3 regions of the Halomonas salsilacus genome follow, and region 2 is predicted to be linked to each of the others. Evidence: riboswitches for the same ligand, from Rfam matches in the RefSeq annotation. Region 2 holds a riboswitch; each other region holds the start of a gene.

Region 1 (6,082 bases), on a different contig from region 2:
CGTGCTCGCCAGCGCGTCGATACCGTTAGGCAGGCGTTGGAACGCTACCAGCCTGACCTCCAAGGCTTGCGTGCGGTGGGGTTCTGCGCCGGCGTGCGGCACGCCGAGTATATGGCTAAGTGCTTCAACGCACTCGGCGGCGAGTATCGGGCCGCCGTGCTGGTCGGCGACACCCCGGCGGAGCTCCGCGCTGAGCGGCTGCGGGAGTTTCGCGAGGGCAGGCTACCATTTCTTTTTACTGTGGATCTTCTTAGCGAAGGCGTCGATGTCCCCGACATCAACCTGGTGATGTTCCTGCGTCCCACGGAGAGCCTAACGGTGTTCTTGCAGCAGTTGGGACGGGGATTGCGACATGCGCCGGGCAAGGAGTGCCTCACCGTGCTGGATTTCGTGGGCCAGACCCACCGCCGCTATCGACTGGATACCAAGTTTACCGCGCTGCTCTCCTGTCAGCGGCAGCGCCTAGACCGTGAGGTAGAGGCCGATTTTCCGAGCCTGCCGCCGGGCTGCAGCATCCAACTGGAACGCATAGCGCGAGAAAGAGTGCTCGGCAAGATCCGTGCGGTGCTGAGTGATTTGAATCAATTTATTCCTGAGACCCTGCGCACCTGGTCGGAGGAGGTGGGCCAGCCGCTCACTTTCGGACGGTTCCTTGAGGAGACGAGGCTGACGCCGGTTCAGGTGCTCGCTCGCCGCAGCTGGACGGAGTGGAAGGCGATGGCCGAGTATCAAATGCCGCCTGCGGACCCGGACCTTGAGCAGGCCCGAAAGGCGCTGCCGCGAATCGCCCTGCGTAGTGATCCTGAACTTCTCAAAGCTATTGAAACCCTTGGCGCTCCGGATGGCAGCGTTGAGGAGGCTCTCGGGCGCTATGACGTCGCGCAGCAGACGGCGCTGCACTATCTGCTGTGGGCCCGAAAGGGTGGCTTGGCGGGCGTCGAGAGTCTCGAGCAGTCTTTGCAGAAGTGGCGCAGCAATTCCAGCGTGGCGGCGGATGCCGCCGAGATCGCCGCCTGGCGGCGAGCGCACCAGCGGACTCCACTACGCAGGTTAGATGATCTGCCTTTTGAATGTGATCTGCTGCTGCATGGAGCCTACGGCACCCCCGAGATCAAGGCGGCACTGAGTCTAGCCAGCCTCGAGAAACCAGGGGCCACGGGCGTGGGTGTCATCCATGCCAAGGAGATCCGCGCTTACATCCATCTGGTCACATTCCATAAAGAGGACGGTGACTTCTCGCCCACCACGCGTTATCGCGACTATCCTATCAGCCGAACGCTGTTGCACTGGGAGAGCCAGTCTAATACTACGCAGGCGAGCTCGACGGGGCAGAACTACCTCCATTTCGAGGGCCGTGGCTACACCATTCTCTTCTTCGCTCGTCTGACTAAACGTATCGAGGGCGAGACGGCGCCATTTATCTTCCTGGGCCCGGCCAAGGCGCTAAACCGTTATGAAGGAGATCGCCCTATCGCCATGACGTGGGAGTTGGCGTATCCGATGCCAGCCGAACTCTTCGAGGAGGCGCGTCCGGCATGAATCAGCCGATGGGGAGATGGCCGAGGGAGGCCGAAGCGGTGTCCCGAGCGGCGACTTCGTGATGAGATGGGCCTTGCTCAACAAGGGCTGCAAGCCGCCGGGCCTAGCCCTTGTGAGCACTTGCCGTCGCTGGCAGTCGGTCAGTACTCCCAGAAAATCCGCTGAAGTTCCTTGCTGTCATCGGTCTTTGTCAGGGCTACCATGGCCAGGATGCGGGCTTGTTGCGGGCGATGGTCGTGGGCCACTACCCAGTCGTAGTCGTCATCGGGCTGCTCGGCGTTGCGTAGCACGAACCCGGCGGGCACCCGGGAAGAACGGATGATATTCACCCCCTTGTCACGCAGTGCCTTCAAGGCATCGACCGCCGGTGCCGCTACCGAGCCATTGCCCGTACCGGCATGGATCAGTGCCGCGATGTTGGTCTCGCCGTAGGCCTCGATGCCCGTGGTATTCATGTTGCCGTAGCCGTAGACGATATCGACGGCTGGCAGGGTGTCGATATCATCGATGTTGAATTCGGATGAAGTGGTGTGACGCTTGACCGGGTCGCGGAACCAGTAATTGCGCCCTTCGACCACCATGCCGAGCGGGCCCCACTGGCTCTGGAAGGAGTTGGTCTTGATGTTGATGCTCTTGCTGACGTCACGCCCGCTCAAGATGTCGTCGTTCATGGTCACCAGGACCCCCTTGCCCATGGCATCCTCGCTGGCAGCGACGCTCACGGCACCGTAGAGGTTCAGGCCGCCGTCGGCGGACAGGGCAGTGCCAGGGCGCATGGAGCCCACCAGCACGATTGGCTTGTCGGTTTGCACCACCAAATTTAGGAAGAAGGCGGTCTCCTCCAGGGTATCGGTGCCGTGGGTGATGACGATTCCGTCGACATCGGCCTGCTTGGTCAACTCCGATACGCGCTGGCCCAGGGCAAGCAGATTTTCATTGTTGAAGCTTTCGGAGGCGATCTGAAAGACCTGCTCCCCGCTGACCCGAGCAAGGTTTTCCAATTCGGGTAAGCCCGCCAGTAGCTTATCGACCGGTACCGTGGCGGCGGCGTAGGTCGCGCTATCGGCGACGGAGGCCCCTGCCCCGGCTATGGTGCCACCGGTGGCGAGCACCACTACGTGCCGTTCCTCCGACTGCGCCAAGACAGCCGCCGATACCGCCATCAGCACAACCCCTGCAATCCAGCTTCTCGCTAACTGTTGTATTTTCACGATACCCCCACCCTGTTGGCTGGTTAAGTTGGCTTGAGACGCAATCAATTAACGCTGCAGGCTTGACTGCTTCCAGATAAACACCATAGCCAGTTCATCGGGATGTCGCCGTGATTTTTCCCCAACTGTCGATTCCTGATGGGTGCGTGATTGATAGGTGGCGTTATGGGGGGATAGCGGGGTTAGGAGGTGGTCGTTCGAACCAAGCGCGTGCGCTATCATGACTCTCGTTCCTTCCGCTATCGGCCAGGCCGGCCGGGACGCGAGGAAGGACACCCACCATTCATTCACTTGTCGCCAGGGGAGTCCCACCGCATCTGCGAGGGCTGAGAGGGCCATGCGCCGACCCTGGAACCTGATCCGGTTCACACCGGCGGAGGAAGTGCGACATGCCCTACCTGACGTCTGCCGTGCTCGGCGCGGCGCTCTTGTGCTTTGCCTTCCTGGGCCTGAGGGCCCGCCGGGCCGATGGCCTTCTCGATGACTACGTCACCGCGCGCAACTCCCAGGGCGCCCAGTCCATCGGCCTGTCATTCCTGGCGTCCAGCATGGGCGCCTGGATCCTCTTCGCGCCGCCGGAGATCGGTGCCTTCGTGGGGCCGGTGGCGCTGGCCGGCTACGCCATCGGCTCGTCGCTGCCGTTCCTGATCATTGGGCTCTATGGCCCCTCTATCCGCCGCTACCTGCCGGAGGGGCGCAGCATCGGCGAATTCGCCGAGGCCTGCTATGGCGCCGGCGTGCGGCGCTGGGTCTCCTTCGTTTCCGTGGCCTACATGGCCATCTTCCTGGCGGCCGAGCTGACCGCCATCGGCGCCATCGCCGCGCTGCTCTCTGACGTGCCGCCCTCGCTGGTGATCCTCGGCGTGGCGGTGGTCACCCTGGTCTACACCACCCTGGGCGGGCTGCGGGCGAGCCTGGCCACGGACCGCTGGCAGGCCTGGCTGCTGCTGACCCTGCTGGTGCTGGTCGGCGGCGTGGCCTGGTGGTGGCTGCCGCCCATGCCGGCCGGGGCGGTGATGCCGTCCATCCCCATCGGCAGCGCGCTCTCCGTGTCGCTGACCCTGGTGATCGCGGTCACCGCGGCCAATCTCTTTCACCAGGGCTACTGGCAGCGCATCTGGGCGGCCGCGGATGACCGTGCTCTGGGCCGCGGGGCGTTGTTGGGCGGGGCCAGCAGTCTGCTGGTGGTGATGGCCATCGGCGGGTTGGGCATGCTGGCGGCCATGCAGGCGCTGCCGCTGGGCCAGCCGCCGATCCCCTTCTTCGCGCTGCTCTCCGCCGCACCGGCGTGGCTGGGCCTGCCGGCCCTGGTGCTGGCGGTGACCCTGGTGGCCTCCAGCGTGGACACCCTGCAGAACGCCATCGCCTCCATGGCGGTGGCCAGCGCCGGGCGGCGCGGGCTCTCGGTGCGGGGCGCGCGGTGGGTCACGGTGGCGCTGATGGCGCCGGTGGTGTGGGTGGCCCTGCAGGGCTTCTCGGTGTTGCGCCTGTTCCTGATCGCTGACCTGCTGTGCGCCGCCATCGTGGTGCCGGTGCTGCTCGGCCTGTGGCAGCGCATGTCGCCGTTGGCAGCCGTGGCCGGGGGCGTGGCGGGCCTGCTCGGCGCGGTGCTGCCGGGCTGGATCACCCAGGGCAGCCTGGCTGCCGGCGTGCTGGCGGCGAGCTTTCCGGACAGCATTCCGACGCTTCCGCCCTTCCTGGGGGCGCTGGTCGCCTCCACCCTGGCCAGCCTGCTGATCGCCTGGCTGCGCCCGGGGGCGAGATTTCACCTGGCAAGCAGGGGAGATGCCCGATGACCACACGCTCCGACTGGAACGCCTGGGCCGCCGGTCGCGAATCGGCGCGCATCACCGACTGGCTGCGCGAGATCAGCGAGCCTGACTGGTCGGCCACCGTCAACCATCCGCTGTTCGACGCCCTGGCCGAGGGGCGGCTATCAGGGGAGGGCTTCGCCGCCTATATGGTGCAAGACTACGGCTTCGTCGACCCCTTTACCGCGCTGATCGGCCACGCCATCGGCCAGGCGCCGACCATGGATGACCGGGTGGTGCTGGGTCAGTTCATGGGCATGCTGACCAGCGACGAGAATAGCACCTTCCAGCGCACCTTCGAGGCCTTCGATGTGCCGGCGGCCCAGCGCGAGGCGCCGGACTACCTGCCGCAGACCCTGGCCTTCCAGGCGCTGCTGCGCGACACCGGCCGGGGCGGTGGCTATGCCGAGATAATGGCGGTGCTGGTGGTCACCGAGTGGATCTACCTGGAGTGGGCGCTGCGCGTGACCCGCGTGGTCGGGCTGCACCCGCTGATGGGCGAATGGATCGATCTGCACGACAACCCGGCTTTCCAGGACTTCGTGGCCTGGCTGCGCTGGCGCCTGGATGAGGAGGCGGAAGGGCTCGGTGACGCCGCCTTCGCGCGCATGGCGGAGCGCTTCCGCGACACGGTCGCTAGGGAGCGCGCCTTCCACGATGCGGTGCAGCCCGCCTGAAACAATCCCCGTCAGTGTGGCGGTTGTCAGGCTCGTTAATGAGGGCCACCCTCTAACGGTCCCCCGATCAACGCATAGGAACTGCCATGAGCGATACCCCGAAGGATTCACGCCGCCGCCACTCCGCCAAGGTGGTGGATGGCCCCGGCAAGGCCGCCGGCCGCGCCATGCTGCGCGCGGTGGGTTTCACCGACGACGACTTCACCAAGCCCCAGGTGGGCATCGCCTCCACCTGGAGCAACCTCACTCCCTGCAACAGCCACATCGACGAGCTGGCCCGCCATGCCAGCGACGGCGCCGATGCGGCGGGCGGCAAGGGTGTGATCTTCAACACCATCACCATCTCCGACGGTATCGCCAACGGTACCGAGGGCATGAAGTACTCGCTGGTGTCGCGGGAGGTGATCGCCGACTCCATCGAGACCGTGGCTGGCTGCGAGGGCTTCGACGGCCTGGTGGCCATCGGCGGTTGCGACAAGAACATGCCGGGCTGCCTGATGGGGCTGGCGCGGCTCGACCGGCCGAGCGTGTTCGTCTACGGCGGCACGATACTGCCGGGCAAGGGCCATACCGACATCGTCTCGGTATTCGAGGCCATGGGCGCCCACAGCCGCGGCGATATCGACCTGATCGAGCTCAAGCAGATCGAGGAGACGGCGATACCCGGGCCCGGTTCCTGCGGCGGCATGTACACCGCCAACACCATGGCCTCGGCCATCGAGGCGCTGGGCATGAGCCTGCCGGGCAGCTCGGCTCAGAACGCCGTCTCCAATGACAAGCGCGAGGACTGCGAGGCGGCTGGTGCCGCCGTGCTCAAGCTGCTTGAGCGCGATATCAAGCCCTC
Region 2 (6,082 bases):
TCCACGCCGAAGCGGTCGAGGCCGCGGGCCGTCCAGGCGCTGGTGACGATGACGCGTCGCGCCAGCGCCAGGGCGCGGGTCTCGCTGTCGTGGAGATGCCGGCGGGTCGAATCGTCCAGGCCGGTCTCGTCCGCCAGGGGGTGGTGGACCAGGGCGATGATCACCAGGCGATCGGCATGGGGGGCGATCTCCTCGGGGAGGCCGCCCATGACGAGCCCGTCGATCACCACCCGGTCGCCATCCGGCAGCGACGACAGCACCCGGGCCATGCTGCGCCGGGCCAGGTCGTCGGGCACGGGAAAGCGCCCCTCGAGCCCCACCACCTCGACGTGGTGGCCCCGGGCCCGCAACACCGAAACGATGCGGGCATCATAGACGTAGCCGCCGGTGAGCTGGCCGGGGTCGCCGGCCACGATCAGCGTCAGGGTGCCGGCGGGCGAGGTCACGGCAGCACTCACCATCACAGCGTACCCTCGAAGCTCGCCCAGGCGATATGCGACTCGTGGAGGGCGACGGTCATGGCCTCGAGCCCGCCGGCGCCCTCCCCCAGCTTGCCAAGCTGAATTGCCGTGGCCAGGCGCTCGAAGATCACCCGGGCCATGAACTCGGTGGTGGTGTTGCGCCCCTTGAACTCCGGTAACTCGTCGAGGTTCTGGAAGTTGAACTCGCCGAGCACCGCCTTGAGCGCCTCGCCGGCCAGGCCGATGTCGACCACCAGGTCGTGGTCGTCGAGTTCGCGGCGCTGGAAGGTGACGTCCACCACGTAGGTGGCGCCATGGATGCGCTGGCCGGGGCCGAAGATCTCGCCGCGGAAGCTGTGGGCGATCATGAAGTGGTCGCGAACGGTGAGTCGGTACATGGTCAGTAGCTCCAGTCAGTCGGGCGTCGGATAGCGCAGGCGGTGGCAGAGCACCTCGCCCGCGGCGGCGGCGAGTCGGGGCATCAGGGCGGGCAAATCAGAGAAATCGCTCTCGCCGCTGATCAGGGCGTCGAGGCGGGGGTCGCGCAGCAGGTCCAGCGCCAGCGCCAGGCGACGGCCAGGATCCCAGCGCGGGGTGCGCTCCGCCGGCAGGCGGCCTACCTGGCTGGCGACCAGGCGTAGCCGTCGGGAGTGGAAAGCCTCCCCCAGCGGCAGACTCGCCTCGCGATCACCGTACCAGCTCATCTCCACCACCCGCGCCTCGTCACCGGCCAGCGCCAGCGCCAGGCGCAGCCCCTCGGGGTTGCCGCTGGCGTGAACCACCAGATCGTTGTCGACCGGCGCCTGCTCGGCCAGGCAGAAGTCGACGCCCAGGGCACGGGCGAGCTCGGCCCGCCCCGGGGCGATATCCACCAGGCAGACCCGGGTGCCGGGGATGGCCGCGCAGAGCCAGGCCACCAGGGCGCCCACCACCCCGGCCCCGATCACCGCGATGCGATCGCCGAGGCGCGGCTCGGCGTCCCAGCAGCCGTTGATCGCGGTCTCCATGTTGGCGGCGAGCACCGCCCGGGCGGCCGGCAGGCCCACCGGCAGCGGCGTGACCGCGGCGGCGGGCACCACGTAGCGATCTTGGTGGGGATAGAGGCAGAACACCTCTCGGCCCAGCAGTGGCGCGGAGCCGGCCTCGATCACCCCCACGCTGACGTAGCCGTACTTCACCGGCCAGGGGAAATCACCGGCCTGGAAGGGAGCGCGCATGCGCTGCCACTCGCTCTCGGGCACCCGCCCCTGGAACACCAGCGCCTCGGTGCCGCGACTGATGCCGCCAAACAGCGCCCTGACTTGCACCTCCCCCTCGCCGGGAGCGGGCAGCGGCTCCTCGCGCAGGGCGCCTTGACCCGGCGCCAGGGTCCAGAAGGCGGTGGCAGTGTCGAAAGACATGAAGGCTCCAGCGAGAAGGGAAAGAAATACCTTTACAATAATGGTACATATACCACATTGCGCACAACTTTGGCGGCACCGGAGGTTTCCATCGCGGCCGGCTGCTAAGGTAATCATCATGGGCCCTGAGCCTCAGCATAGCGGCAATGCCCAGCGACCATGCCCAGCGACAATTCCACCGAGAATGGCTATCGACAACAACCCGGGTGTCCCCATGCCCCTCACCACCTCGAACCAGGACATCGCCGATGACGCCGCCAGCGCGGCAAGTCAGGTGCGCGTGGGCATGGAGCTGGGCCTGGGCGGCGTCGCCCTGCTGGCGCTGCTGGCCACCCTGGGGCTACTGACAATCGGGCTGGGCACCGGCGCCTCCCCCTGGGTGGCACCGCTCGCCATCGGCACCTACCTGGGCATGGCGGCTCTGCTGTGGCGCGCCTTGAGGCGCTGCCCGCGGCGCCCGGACGGTCTCGGCGCGGCCAACCGGGTCACCCTGGCACGCGGCGTGCTGGTGGCCCTGCTGGCCGGCACCCTGGCCGACCCGGCGCTGATGGCCGCCCGGGGGACGTGGCTCTTCGCCCTAGCCCTGGTCGCCCTGAGCCTGGACGGCGTGGACGGCTGGGTGGCCCGGCGCACCGCTAGCGCCAGCGCCCTGGGGGCACGCTTCGACATGGAACTCGACGCCTTCTTCATCCTGGTGCTCTGCCTGGCCCTGCTGTTGCTCGAGCGGGTCGGCCCCTGGGTGCTGGCCATCGGCGCCATGCGCTACGCCTTCGTGGCGGCACGCTGGCGCTGGCCCTGGCTCGCCGCCGACCTCCCCGAGAGCTTCCGGCGCAAGGCGGTCTGCGTCTGGCAGGTCGCCGCTCTGATGCTCGCCCTGCTGCCGGCCATGTCCGATCTGCTCGCCACCTGGCTGGCGGTCACCGCCCTGGCGGGACTGGCCGCCTCCTTCGCGGTGGACGTGCGCTGGCTCTACCGCCACCGGTAAGCCTCGGGGCTGGCAGATCCGCCCGGGGCTGCTAGACTTGCCTCACGCTTGACGGGGTGCCGGTGAAGTCCGGCTGAGATGGCGCAGGGGTCTCTCCAGACATGGAGATGAGTCGAGCGCTGGTCCCGTTGAACCTGATCCGGTTAGTACCGGCGTAGGAATCAAGCGGGCCAGGACACCACGCCATTTTCCCCTCCCGGCCCCTCGTCTCTACTCTACGCCCCTGCTCCGGATCCCCACTCGACTCCGGAGACAGCCGATGGGCTACCGCTTCAGCGACCTCACCGCCGCCTGCCAGGATGACTGGCGCGCCTATATCGAGCACGATTTCGTGCGCGGCCTGGGCGACGGCACCCTCGACGAGGACGCTTTTCGCCACTACCTGAAGCAGGACTACCTGTTCCTGATCCATTTCGCCCGGGCCTATGCGCTGGCCGCCTACAAAAGCCGCACCCTGAGTGACCTGCGCCAGGCCCATGAGGGCCTCAAGGCGATCGTCGATCTCGAGCTTGGCCTCCACGTGGGGTACTGCCAGGAATGGGGCATCGCCGAGGCCGACCTCGCCGCCCTGCCCGAGGCCCGTGCGACGCTCGCCTACACCCGCTATGTGCTCGACACCGGCAACCGAGGCGACCTGCTCGACCTGCACGTGGCCCTGGCCCCTTGCCTGGTGGGCTACGGCGAGATCGCCGATTGGATCAACGCCCGACCCTCCACCCGGCGCGGCAACGCCAACCCCTATGACGCCTGGATCGCCATGTACGAAAGCGAAGAGTTCCAGGCCGCCCGCCGCGCCGAGGTGGCCTGGCTCGACGCCCGCCTGGCCGACGTTACCCCCGCACGCTTCGAGGAACTCACCCGGGTGTTCCATGACGCCACGCGCCTGGAGATCGACTTCTGGCAGATGGGGCTCGACCGAGCCCTTTAACGCCCCACGACTCACCACAACAAAAGCCACAACAAGGAAAGCCCCATGAGCAAGACCGCCCACTTCTGCTCCATGTGCGGGCCCAAGTTCTGCGCCATGAAGATCAGCCAGGAGGTCCGTGACTATGCGAATGACCACGGGCTGAACGGCGACCAGTAAGCGCTGATCAAAGGCATGGAGGAGCAAGCGGAGAAGTTCCGCGACAAAGGTAGCCAGCTCTATCAGGAGGTATGAAGCGCAGGCGAGGGTGGCATTGACTAGGCTGAAGTTATGACCCGCATCGATTCTCAGGAGAGCCCCCATGTCAATGATAGAGAGCCACAGGTCGGAGACAGATCGTTACGCCTACCCGCACCGCGTGCTGCACTGGCTGGTGGCCGTCGTGCTGCTCTTCTCACTGGCCAGCGGCCTGACCCTGGGATTTCTCGGCTTCGAAGGGGCCATGGAGCGCTTCGGCCAGAGGGGAACCGACTTTCTCTACACCGCCCACAAGTCCCTCGGCGTGGCGATGCTGGCGCTGATGACCCTGCGCCTGGTGACGCGACTGCTCTTCGTGGTCCCCGACCATGAACCGCCGCTGCCCGCCTTTCAGCGGGTGCTCAGCTCGGCGGTGCACCACCTGCTCTACCTGGCGCTGCTGGTGCAGCCGTTGCTGGGCTGGGCCGCCACCGCCAGCGGCGACTTTCCGGTGCAGTTCCTGCACTGGCGTCTGCCCGGTGTGGTGGGGGTGGACGAGGCGCTGTCGGAGCGGCTGTTCGAATGGCATGGCTGGTTGGGCTGGGCGATCCTGGGCCTGGTGGCCCTGCACATCGCCGGCGCCCTCTTCCACTGGCTGATCCGTCGCGACAACGTGATGAAGCGCATGAGCCTGTTCTGATCCAGGCAGGAAGGGCTGGCACGCTCCCTGCATGGTACTGGCAACGCCAGACCGATCAGGGAACCCGACATGCCCGACCGCCCGACCTTCACACCCTCCGTCACCACTCCACTGGATGCGGCGGCTTTCCGCCGCCGCGCCCATGGCCACCTGGCCTTCCTCTACGGCGAACGCGCCGACGAGGTGCTGCGTCGGCTGCTGACGCTGCTCGAGCATCAAGCACCCGAGACATCCCCCCGGCATGACGCCCCCGTGCCGCTCTGGAGCGAGCGCGACCAGTGGCTGATCGGCTACGGCGATAGCCTCCTCGACGGCGAGCGAGCCCCCCTGGAGGTGCTGGGCGAGTTTCTCGACCGGCGCCTGCCCGACACCTTCAGCGGCGTGCATGTGCTGCCCTTCTTCCCCTGGAGCAGCGACGATGGCTTTTCGGTGATCCACTACCGGGAAGTCGACCCGACTCTGGGCGACTGGGCGCACATCCGCGCGCTGGCCGAAGGGCGCGACCTGGCGGTGGACCTGGTGCTCAACCACGTCTCCCGGGAGTCGCTGTGGTTCGTCGACTACCTCTCCGGCAGCCAGCCGGGGCGCGACTACTTCATCGAGATGGACCCGGAGACCGACCTCACCGCTGTGGTGCGTCCGCGCAGCTCGCCGCTGCTGGTGCCGGTGCCCACCCGCCGCGGCACCCGCCACCTCTGGGCGACCTTCTCCGAGGACCAGATCGACCTGAACTTCGTCAACCCGGATGTGCTGCTGGAGTTCATCGGCATCCTGCTCTTCTACCTGTCCCAGGGCGCCCGGGTGGTGCGTTTGGACGCCATCGCCTACCTGTGGAAACAGGTCGGCACCCCCTGCATCCACCTGCCCCAGACCCATGAGGTGGTCCGCCTGCTGCGCGCCGTGGTCGACCACGTGGCACCGGGCACCCTGCTGCTCACCGAGACCAATGTGCCCCACCACGAGAACCTCAGCTACTTTGGCTTGGAACGTCTTTCAGACGGGGACCCGAATCGTCTCCCCACTCTCCCCGACGAGGCGCACCTGGTCTATCAGTTCTCGCTGCCGCCGCTGTTGCTGCACACTCTGACCGGCGGCGACGCCACCCTTCTGGCCAGCTGGCTCAGGAGCCTGCCGGTGCTGCCGCCGGGCTGCAGCTACCTCAACTTCACCGCCAGCCACGACGGCATCGGCGTGCGCCCGCTGGAGGGCTGGCTGCCCGCCCACGAGATCGAGGCACTGCTGGAACTGATGCACCGCTTCGGCGGCTTCGTCAGCATGCGCCGGCGCCCCGACGGAGAGGACACCCCCTACGAGATCAACATCACCTGGTTCGACGCCATGCAGGGCACTCGCCGAGGCCCCGACCCCTGGCAGATCGAGCGCTTCCTGTGCAGCCAGCACCTGATGCTGGCCCTGCAGGGCATCCCGGCC
Region 3 (6,082 bases), on a different contig from region 2:
GAGCACCAGCACCGGCAGCGCGATGCCGTCCTCGCGCCACTGGCCGAGCCAGCGGGTGCCGTCGCCATCGGGCAGGCCCAGGTCGAGGATCAAGGCGTCATAGACCTCGGTGCGCACCAGGAAGTCAGCCTCGCCGCCGCTGGACGCTCGCTCGACCAGCACCCCGCCCCCGGCCAGCGCCTCGGCCAGCGCCTCGGCCAGGGCGGCATCGTCCTCTACCAGCAGCACCTTCATGGGCGGCGCCTCATGTCGTCGATGCCGACCCCCTCGATGCCGGTCAGTTCGCCGCTGGCGGCATCGAACTCGAACTCCACCCGCTGACCGCGGGGGCCGAGCATCTCGACCTCGTAGACCAGCCGACCCTTCTCACGCTCCAGCTCCACCTCGAGCACCTGCCCCCGGTAGTGGGCCTCCAGCCAGTCGAGGATCTCGGACATCGGGACCAGCTGGCCGCGGCTCACCCGCTCATGGAGGTCGTACCAGTCGTCGTCGCCCGCCGCCGCAAGGGGCAGGCAGGCCAGGGCGATCAGCAGCGCCAGGGCGAGAACTGCGGCGCGGCCCTGAGGCAAGAGGCGAGGAAACAGCAGGCATCGAGTCATGGACAGAGCTTGCCAGCCGGAAGATGAATGCAGCATGAACGAGGCTGTCAGCCCCCGGCAAGGTCGCGGGTGATACAAAGGTGGCGTACCCGACCGAGGTACCCAACCGAAGGAGTTGTTCCCATGACCATCAAGATGCTGATTGCCGGTTCCCTCGCCACCCTGGCGTTGGGCGCCACCGCCGCCCAGGCCGAGGACACCCTCCCCGTGGGCAGCCTCGACGCCGTGCTGGAGCGAGGCGCCGCCTACGGCTTCACCCACTACCTGGAGATCGAGGGCAAGGAGCGCGGCCAGGTGGAGATCGAGGGCTGGCTGGACGACGAGTGGAAGGCCGAGGTGCGGCTCTCGCTGGAGAGCGGTGAGCTGTTAGAGGAGGAACGCAAGCGGAGAGACGACGGCCCCTGGGGCATGAGCGAGGCGGACATCCGCCTGGCCATGGAGGTCGCGGTGGCCGAGGGCATGGCCGAGTTCGAGGAGATCGAGATCGATCGCGATGACCTGATCGAGATCGAGGGGCGCGATGACAGCGGCCGCGAACTCGAGGTGACCACCCGACGTGGCGAGCGGGAGCTGGTGAAGGTCGAGCGCGACTGAGCCACCGAAAGACCAGCCACCGAAAGACCAGGCAGCAACACTAACAGCAAGAGAAGAAGCCCGGGGCGCCACTACCGCTCCGGGCCTCTTGCCTCTTGCCGTTTGCCGTTTGCCGTTTGCCGTTTGCCGTTTGTAAATGCTGCGATGCAACGCGGTTCGAGGCCGCAGCCCCGAACCGCGTACCGCTCAGGTCATGCGCTGCAGGGTGCGGTCGGCGAACAGCCACTGGTGGCCCAGCACCGCCACCACGTGTCCACCGATCACCAGCCACAGCAGGTTGGCGGCCACCTCATGCACCTCCTCGAAGGCTTCCTCCAGCCACTCGATCTCCGCCCCGGCGGGGACCAACGGAAGGCCGAAGAAGGCCACCCCGTGTCCGCTGCCAACGGCGGCCAGCAGGCCGGAGACAAGGATCAGCCCCAGCAGGCCATAGAGGGCCAGGTGGCCCAGCAAGGCCGCCCACTGCCAGTGGGCGGGGGGTGCCAGGCGTCCGCGGTTGATCCAGCGCCAGACCAGGCGGAAGGCCAGCAGCCCCAGCAACAGCAGGCCAATGCTCTTGTGCAGACCCATGGCGCTGCTCTTGCTCAGGGCATCCATCCACCAGTCGCTGACCAGCATCAGCAGCAACAACGGCACCATGGCCCAGTGGACCAGGCGGGAGACGACGCCGTAGCGTTGTTCGGAATCGAGCCAGTTCATCGTGATCACTCCTCTGTGGGTAACGTGATCCTTGTACGACGCGGCGCCTGTCCACAGGCTGACAGGCGCGTTCATGCGCCATTCATCTGCGGCCTTTACAGCCGTCCGGCCGGCGGGGATAGTGGTGCCATGACGACAGGGGCGCCGCGGTGGAGAGCTGCCGCGGCTGAGAGGCACCCTTGGCACCTGACCCGGATAATGCCGGCGTAGGGAGTCGTGCAGCCGAGGCTCCGCCTGCCTGCACCTCCCGCGCCCGGGAGGCCGCATGTCCCATACGAAATTCCCCTCGCTCGACCCCGCCGCCCACCTGGCCCGGGTGCGCGCGCGTGCCCCGCTGGTCCACAACATCACCAACCTGGTGGCCATGAACACCATGGCCAACGTGCTACTGGCCATCGGCGCATCGCCGGCCATGGTGCATGCCCGGGAGGAAGCCGCCGAATTCACCGCCATCGCCGACGCCCTGACGGTCAATATCGGCACCCTCTCGCCCCATTGGGTCGACGCCATGATCGAGGCCGCGGAGGCAGCCCGCCTGACCGGCAAGCCCTGGGTGCTGGACCCGGTGGCGGTAGGTGCCACCGCCTACCGGCGTGAGACCGGGGCGCGCCTGCTGGAGCGCCTGCCCACGGTGATTCGCGGCAACGCCTCGGAGATCATCGCCCTGGAGGCCCGCGGGGCCCGCGGGGCCGGCGGGCGCGGCGTCGACAGCAGCGACCCGGCCGAGGCCGCCGAGCAGGCCGCCATCGGCCTGGCCCGCCGACTCGGTTGCGTGGTGGCGGTGACTGGCGAGGTAGATCTCGTCACCGACGGCCGGCACCTGACGTACGTGCACGGTGGCCACCCGCTGATGCCGAGGGTCACCACCCTGGGCTGCTCGCTGACCGGGGTGGTAGCCGCCTTCCTGGTCGGCGCCGAGGACCCCTTCGAGGCCACCGTGGCGGCCCTGGCCTGCTACGCCGCGGCCGGGGAGCTGGCCGGCGAGGCGGCCAGGGGCCCGGGGAGCTTCGCCGTGGCCTTCCTCGACGCCCTGCATGCCCTGGACGGCGACACCCTGAGGGGTCGCCTGCGACTGGAGATGACCGATGCGACTTGATCTCTCCCTGTATCTCGTCACCGACCCCGGCCTGTGCGCCGGACATGGCCTGATCGAGACCGTGGTGGCCGCGGTGCGCGGCGGGGTGACGGTTGTGCAACTGCGCGACAAGCACGCCTCTGATGACGAGATGATCGACCAGGCCCGGCGGCTCAAGGCGGCGCTGGCCGGCAGCGGCGTGCCGCTGATCATCAACGACCGCCTGGCGGTGGCGCTGGAGAGCGGCGCCGACGGCCTGCATATCGGCCAGGACGACGGCGAGGTAGCCGCCGCCCGCGCGGCGCTGGGCGAGCGCGCCCTGCTCGGCCTCTCGGTGCAGACCCCAGCGCAGCTCGCCCGGGTGGATGCCGAGCGCCTCGACTACCTGGGGCTGGGGCCGGTGTTCGCCACCCCAAGCAAGCACGACCACGCCGAGCCGCTGGGCTTCGCGGGGCTGGCCGCACTGGTGGCGGCCAGCCCCCTGCCGGCGGTGGCCATCGGCGGGCTCAAGGCCGAGCACGCGATGGCGGTGCGCCAGGCCGGCGCCGGTGGGCTGGCGGTGATCTCGGCGATCTGCGGCCGCTCCGACCCGGAGGCCGCGGCGCGCCTCATCTTCACCGAAAGATGAGGACAAAAGAGGAGGTTTATAAACGTTACGAGCGAAGGTCAGGCAAGGCGAAATCAGACGAAAAAGCGGAGTTTACGAGCTGTAAATGAGCATTTTGAGTGTGATTTCAACACAGCATGGCTCAGCGCAGTCGTTTGTAGGCCTCCTGTTCAGGAGGTCGGCCGGCGCTTGAGCGACGTGCGGCCTTCCCGGTAGGCAATGGCCAGGCCGCTGCCGATGATCAGGGCGCTGCCGACGAAGACCCAGATATCCGGCATCTCGCCCCAGAACCACCAGCCCAGCAGCACCGCCCAGAGCATGGCGCTGTAGTCAAAGGGGGCGGCGATGGCCGCCGGGGCATGGCGGAAGGCCAGGGTGATGAAAGCGGTGGCCCCCACGCCGAACAACCCCGAGCCCAGGAAAGCCAGCCAGTGCCAGGGGTGGGGCGTCTGCCACACCCAGGGCAGCGCCAGGGTGGTCAGCAGGAACGGCACCAGGGTCATGTAGAAGACCATGGCCCAGAGGTGCTCGCTGCTGCCCCAGCGCCGCGCGGTGATCATCATCAGCGCATAGAAGACCGCCGCGCCGATCAGCGCCAGGGCGCCGGGGTCGAAGGCCGCGCCCCCGGGGCGGACCACGATCAGCACCCCCGCGAAGCCCACCAGCGACGCCGCCAGTACCGGCCCCTCGATGCGCTCGCCCAGCAGCGGCACCGAGAGCAGGGTGACGAACAGCGGTGCCACGAAGGCGATGGCGGTGGCCTCGGCAAGGGGCAGCAGGGTCAGGCCGAGCACGAAGCAGAACATGGTGCCGGTGTAGATCAGCCCGCGTAGCAGGTGCACCCCGGGGCGCCGGGTACGCAGCTTGCGCAGGCCGCCGCCGAAGTGAGCCAGCAGCGCGATCATCGGCAGCGAGACCAGGGTGCGGAAGAAGATGATCTGCAGCGGCGAGTGCACCTCGCCCAGCCACTTGGCGATGGCGTCGCCGATGGCCAGGCAGAGCACGCCCAGGCACATGAACCCGATCCCCTTGAATGACGATGACATATCTCCTCCCTGTGGACCCTCACGCTGACCCAAAAACACCACCCCGCCGACCAGAGGCCGGCGGGGTGGTTGTCGTGCGAGGCTAGCGGCTCTGCCGGCGGGCGGCAAGGCCGTGCTGAAGGGCTCAGAGGCTCGCGTTGATCACCATGCAGTCCATGCCCTCGCTGGCCAGGCTGCGACAGGCCCGATAGGCCTGGTTCTCGTCGAGGTTGACCAGTCGGGCGCGAAAGAGGGCCTGGGTGCCGCTCACCTCGTGGATATCCACCCGGGCATTGAAGAGATCCTGGCTGAGCCGGTCGGCGGCGCGGCTGGCATGCTGGCGCGCGTTATCGGGATTGGAGAAGGCCCCGACCTGAACGCCCCAGCTGGCGCTTGACCCCACCGGCTCGAGCCGATGCAGGGTCTCGCTGCGCTGGGCGGCGGAGGGCTCCGCGCGGGTCATCAGCTCGCGGATCGGGTCGTTGGCGGAGCCCTGGGCGGTCTGTGGTAGCGAGGGCCGGGCCGAGGGCAGCGGCTCCGGGGCCGGCAGGCTGGCCAGTTGACGGACGGGCTCGGGCGCCGAGCGGCTGGCCAGTTGCATCTCGGGCTGACGGGCCGGCGCCGCCGGTGCACCCTCCATGCTCATGCGGTCGCCGGAGAAGTCCGCCTGGGCGACCCAGTCGCCGCGACCATAGAGCGAGGCACGCACGAAGCCGCGGTCGAGCAGGTCGGCCATGTGGGTATCCCGCGAAGCCGCGGTGAAGCCCCCCATCACCACCGAGACGAGGCGGCGTCCGTTGCGTACCGCCGAGGTGGCCACGTTGAAGCCCGAGGCGCGAATGAAGCCGGTCTTCATGCCGTCCGCCCCGGGGTAGCTGCCGAGCAGACGGTTGTGACCGGTGATGGTCTGGCCATTCCAGGTGAAGCGGGTCTGGGAGAAGTAGTGATAGTACTGGGGAAAGTCCTGCATCAGCCGGATCGACAGGGTCGCCATGTCCCGGGCCGTCGTGGTCTGAGCGGCATCGGGCAGGCCGTTGGGGTTGCGGAAGGTGGTGCGATGCATCCCCAGCTGCCGCGCCTTGTCGGTCATCATCCGACCGAAGTTGGCCTCGTTGCCGCCCAGCGCCTCGGCCACTACCACCGCCACATCATTGGCGGAGCGGATGACCAGTGCCTGGATGGCGGTCTCCACGGGCAGGGTCGAACCGGCTTTCACGTAGAGCTTGGACGCCTGCTTGGACGCCGCATAGGAGGAGACCTGAAGCGGCGAATCGAGACGCAGCTCACCCCTCTCCAGCTTCTCGAACAGCAGGTAGAGCGTCATCATCTTGGTCAGAGACGCCGGATAGCGGGTCTCGTCGGGATTTACGGCGTGCAGCACCTCGCCACTCTCCATGTCGACCACGATGGCGGCGTAGCGTGGATTAGCCTGGGCCGAGGTCGTGGTGGCCATGGACATGGCCAGGCACGCCAGCAGCACGAT

What was found. Region 2 has a riboswitch for thiamine pyrophosphate ahead of tenA (thiaminase II). Riboswitches for the same ligand answer to the same signal wherever they lie in the genome.
Region 1: another riboswitch for thiamine pyrophosphate. It lies ahead of ACR80S_RS01345 (sodium:solute symporter family transporter); the one in region 2 lies ahead of tenA (thiaminase II).
Region 3: another riboswitch for thiamine pyrophosphate. It lies ahead of thiM (hydroxyethylthiazole kinase); the one in region 2 lies ahead of tenA (thiaminase II).

The regions. Positions count from the first base shown of each region.
Region 1 covers NZ_JBPKAQ010000001.1:293,075-299,156, forward strand. Annotated here, with positions in the region: gene ACR80S_RS01335 (DEAD/DEAH box helicase) at 1-1,539, shown strand, start outside; gene ACR80S_RS01340 (asparaginase) at 1,680-2,750, opposite strand; TPP riboswitch at 3,040-3,150, shown strand; gene ACR80S_RS01345 (sodium:solute symporter family transporter) at 3,140-4,546, shown strand; gene ACR80S_RS01350 (TenA family protein) at 4,543-5,238, shown strand; gene ilvD (dihydroxy-acid dehydratase) at 5,325-6,082, shown strand, end outside.
Region 2 covers NZ_JBPKAQ010000012.1:42,065-48,146, reverse strand. Annotated here, with positions in the region: gene ACR80S_RS15440 (glycosyltransferase family 4 protein) at 1-446, opposite strand, end outside; gene ACR80S_RS15435 (6-pyruvoyl trahydropterin synthase family protein) at 461-859, opposite strand; gene ACR80S_RS15430 (zinc-dependent alcohol dehydrogenase) at 875-1,861, opposite strand; gene ACR80S_RS15425 (CDP-alcohol phosphatidyltransferase family protein) at 2,076-2,846, shown strand; TPP riboswitch at 2,889-3,024, shown strand; gene tenA (thiaminase II) at 3,106-3,774, shown strand; partial or broken gene ACR80S_RS15415 (hypothetical protein) at 3,823-4,008, shown strand; gene ACR80S_RS15410 (cytochrome b) at 4,076-4,651, shown strand; gene ACR80S_RS15405 (sugar phosphorylase) at 4,721-6,082, shown strand, end outside.
Region 3 covers NZ_JBPKAQ010000011.1:99,621-105,702, forward strand. Annotated here, with positions in the region: gene ACR80S_RS15110 (response regulator transcription factor) at 1-234, opposite strand, end outside; gene ACR80S_RS15115 (PepSY domain-containing protein) at 231-599, opposite strand; gene ACR80S_RS15120 (PepSY domain-containing protein) at 723-1,193, shown strand; gene ACR80S_RS15125 (cytochrome b) at 1,380-1,892, opposite strand; TPP riboswitch at 2,020-2,122, shown strand; gene thiM (hydroxyethylthiazole kinase) at 2,158-2,988, shown strand; gene thiE (thiamine phosphate synthase) at 2,978-3,595, shown strand; gene ACR80S_RS15140 (DMT family transporter) at 3,745-4,620, opposite strand; gene ACR80S_RS15145 (serine hydrolase) at 4,745-6,082, opposite strand, start outside.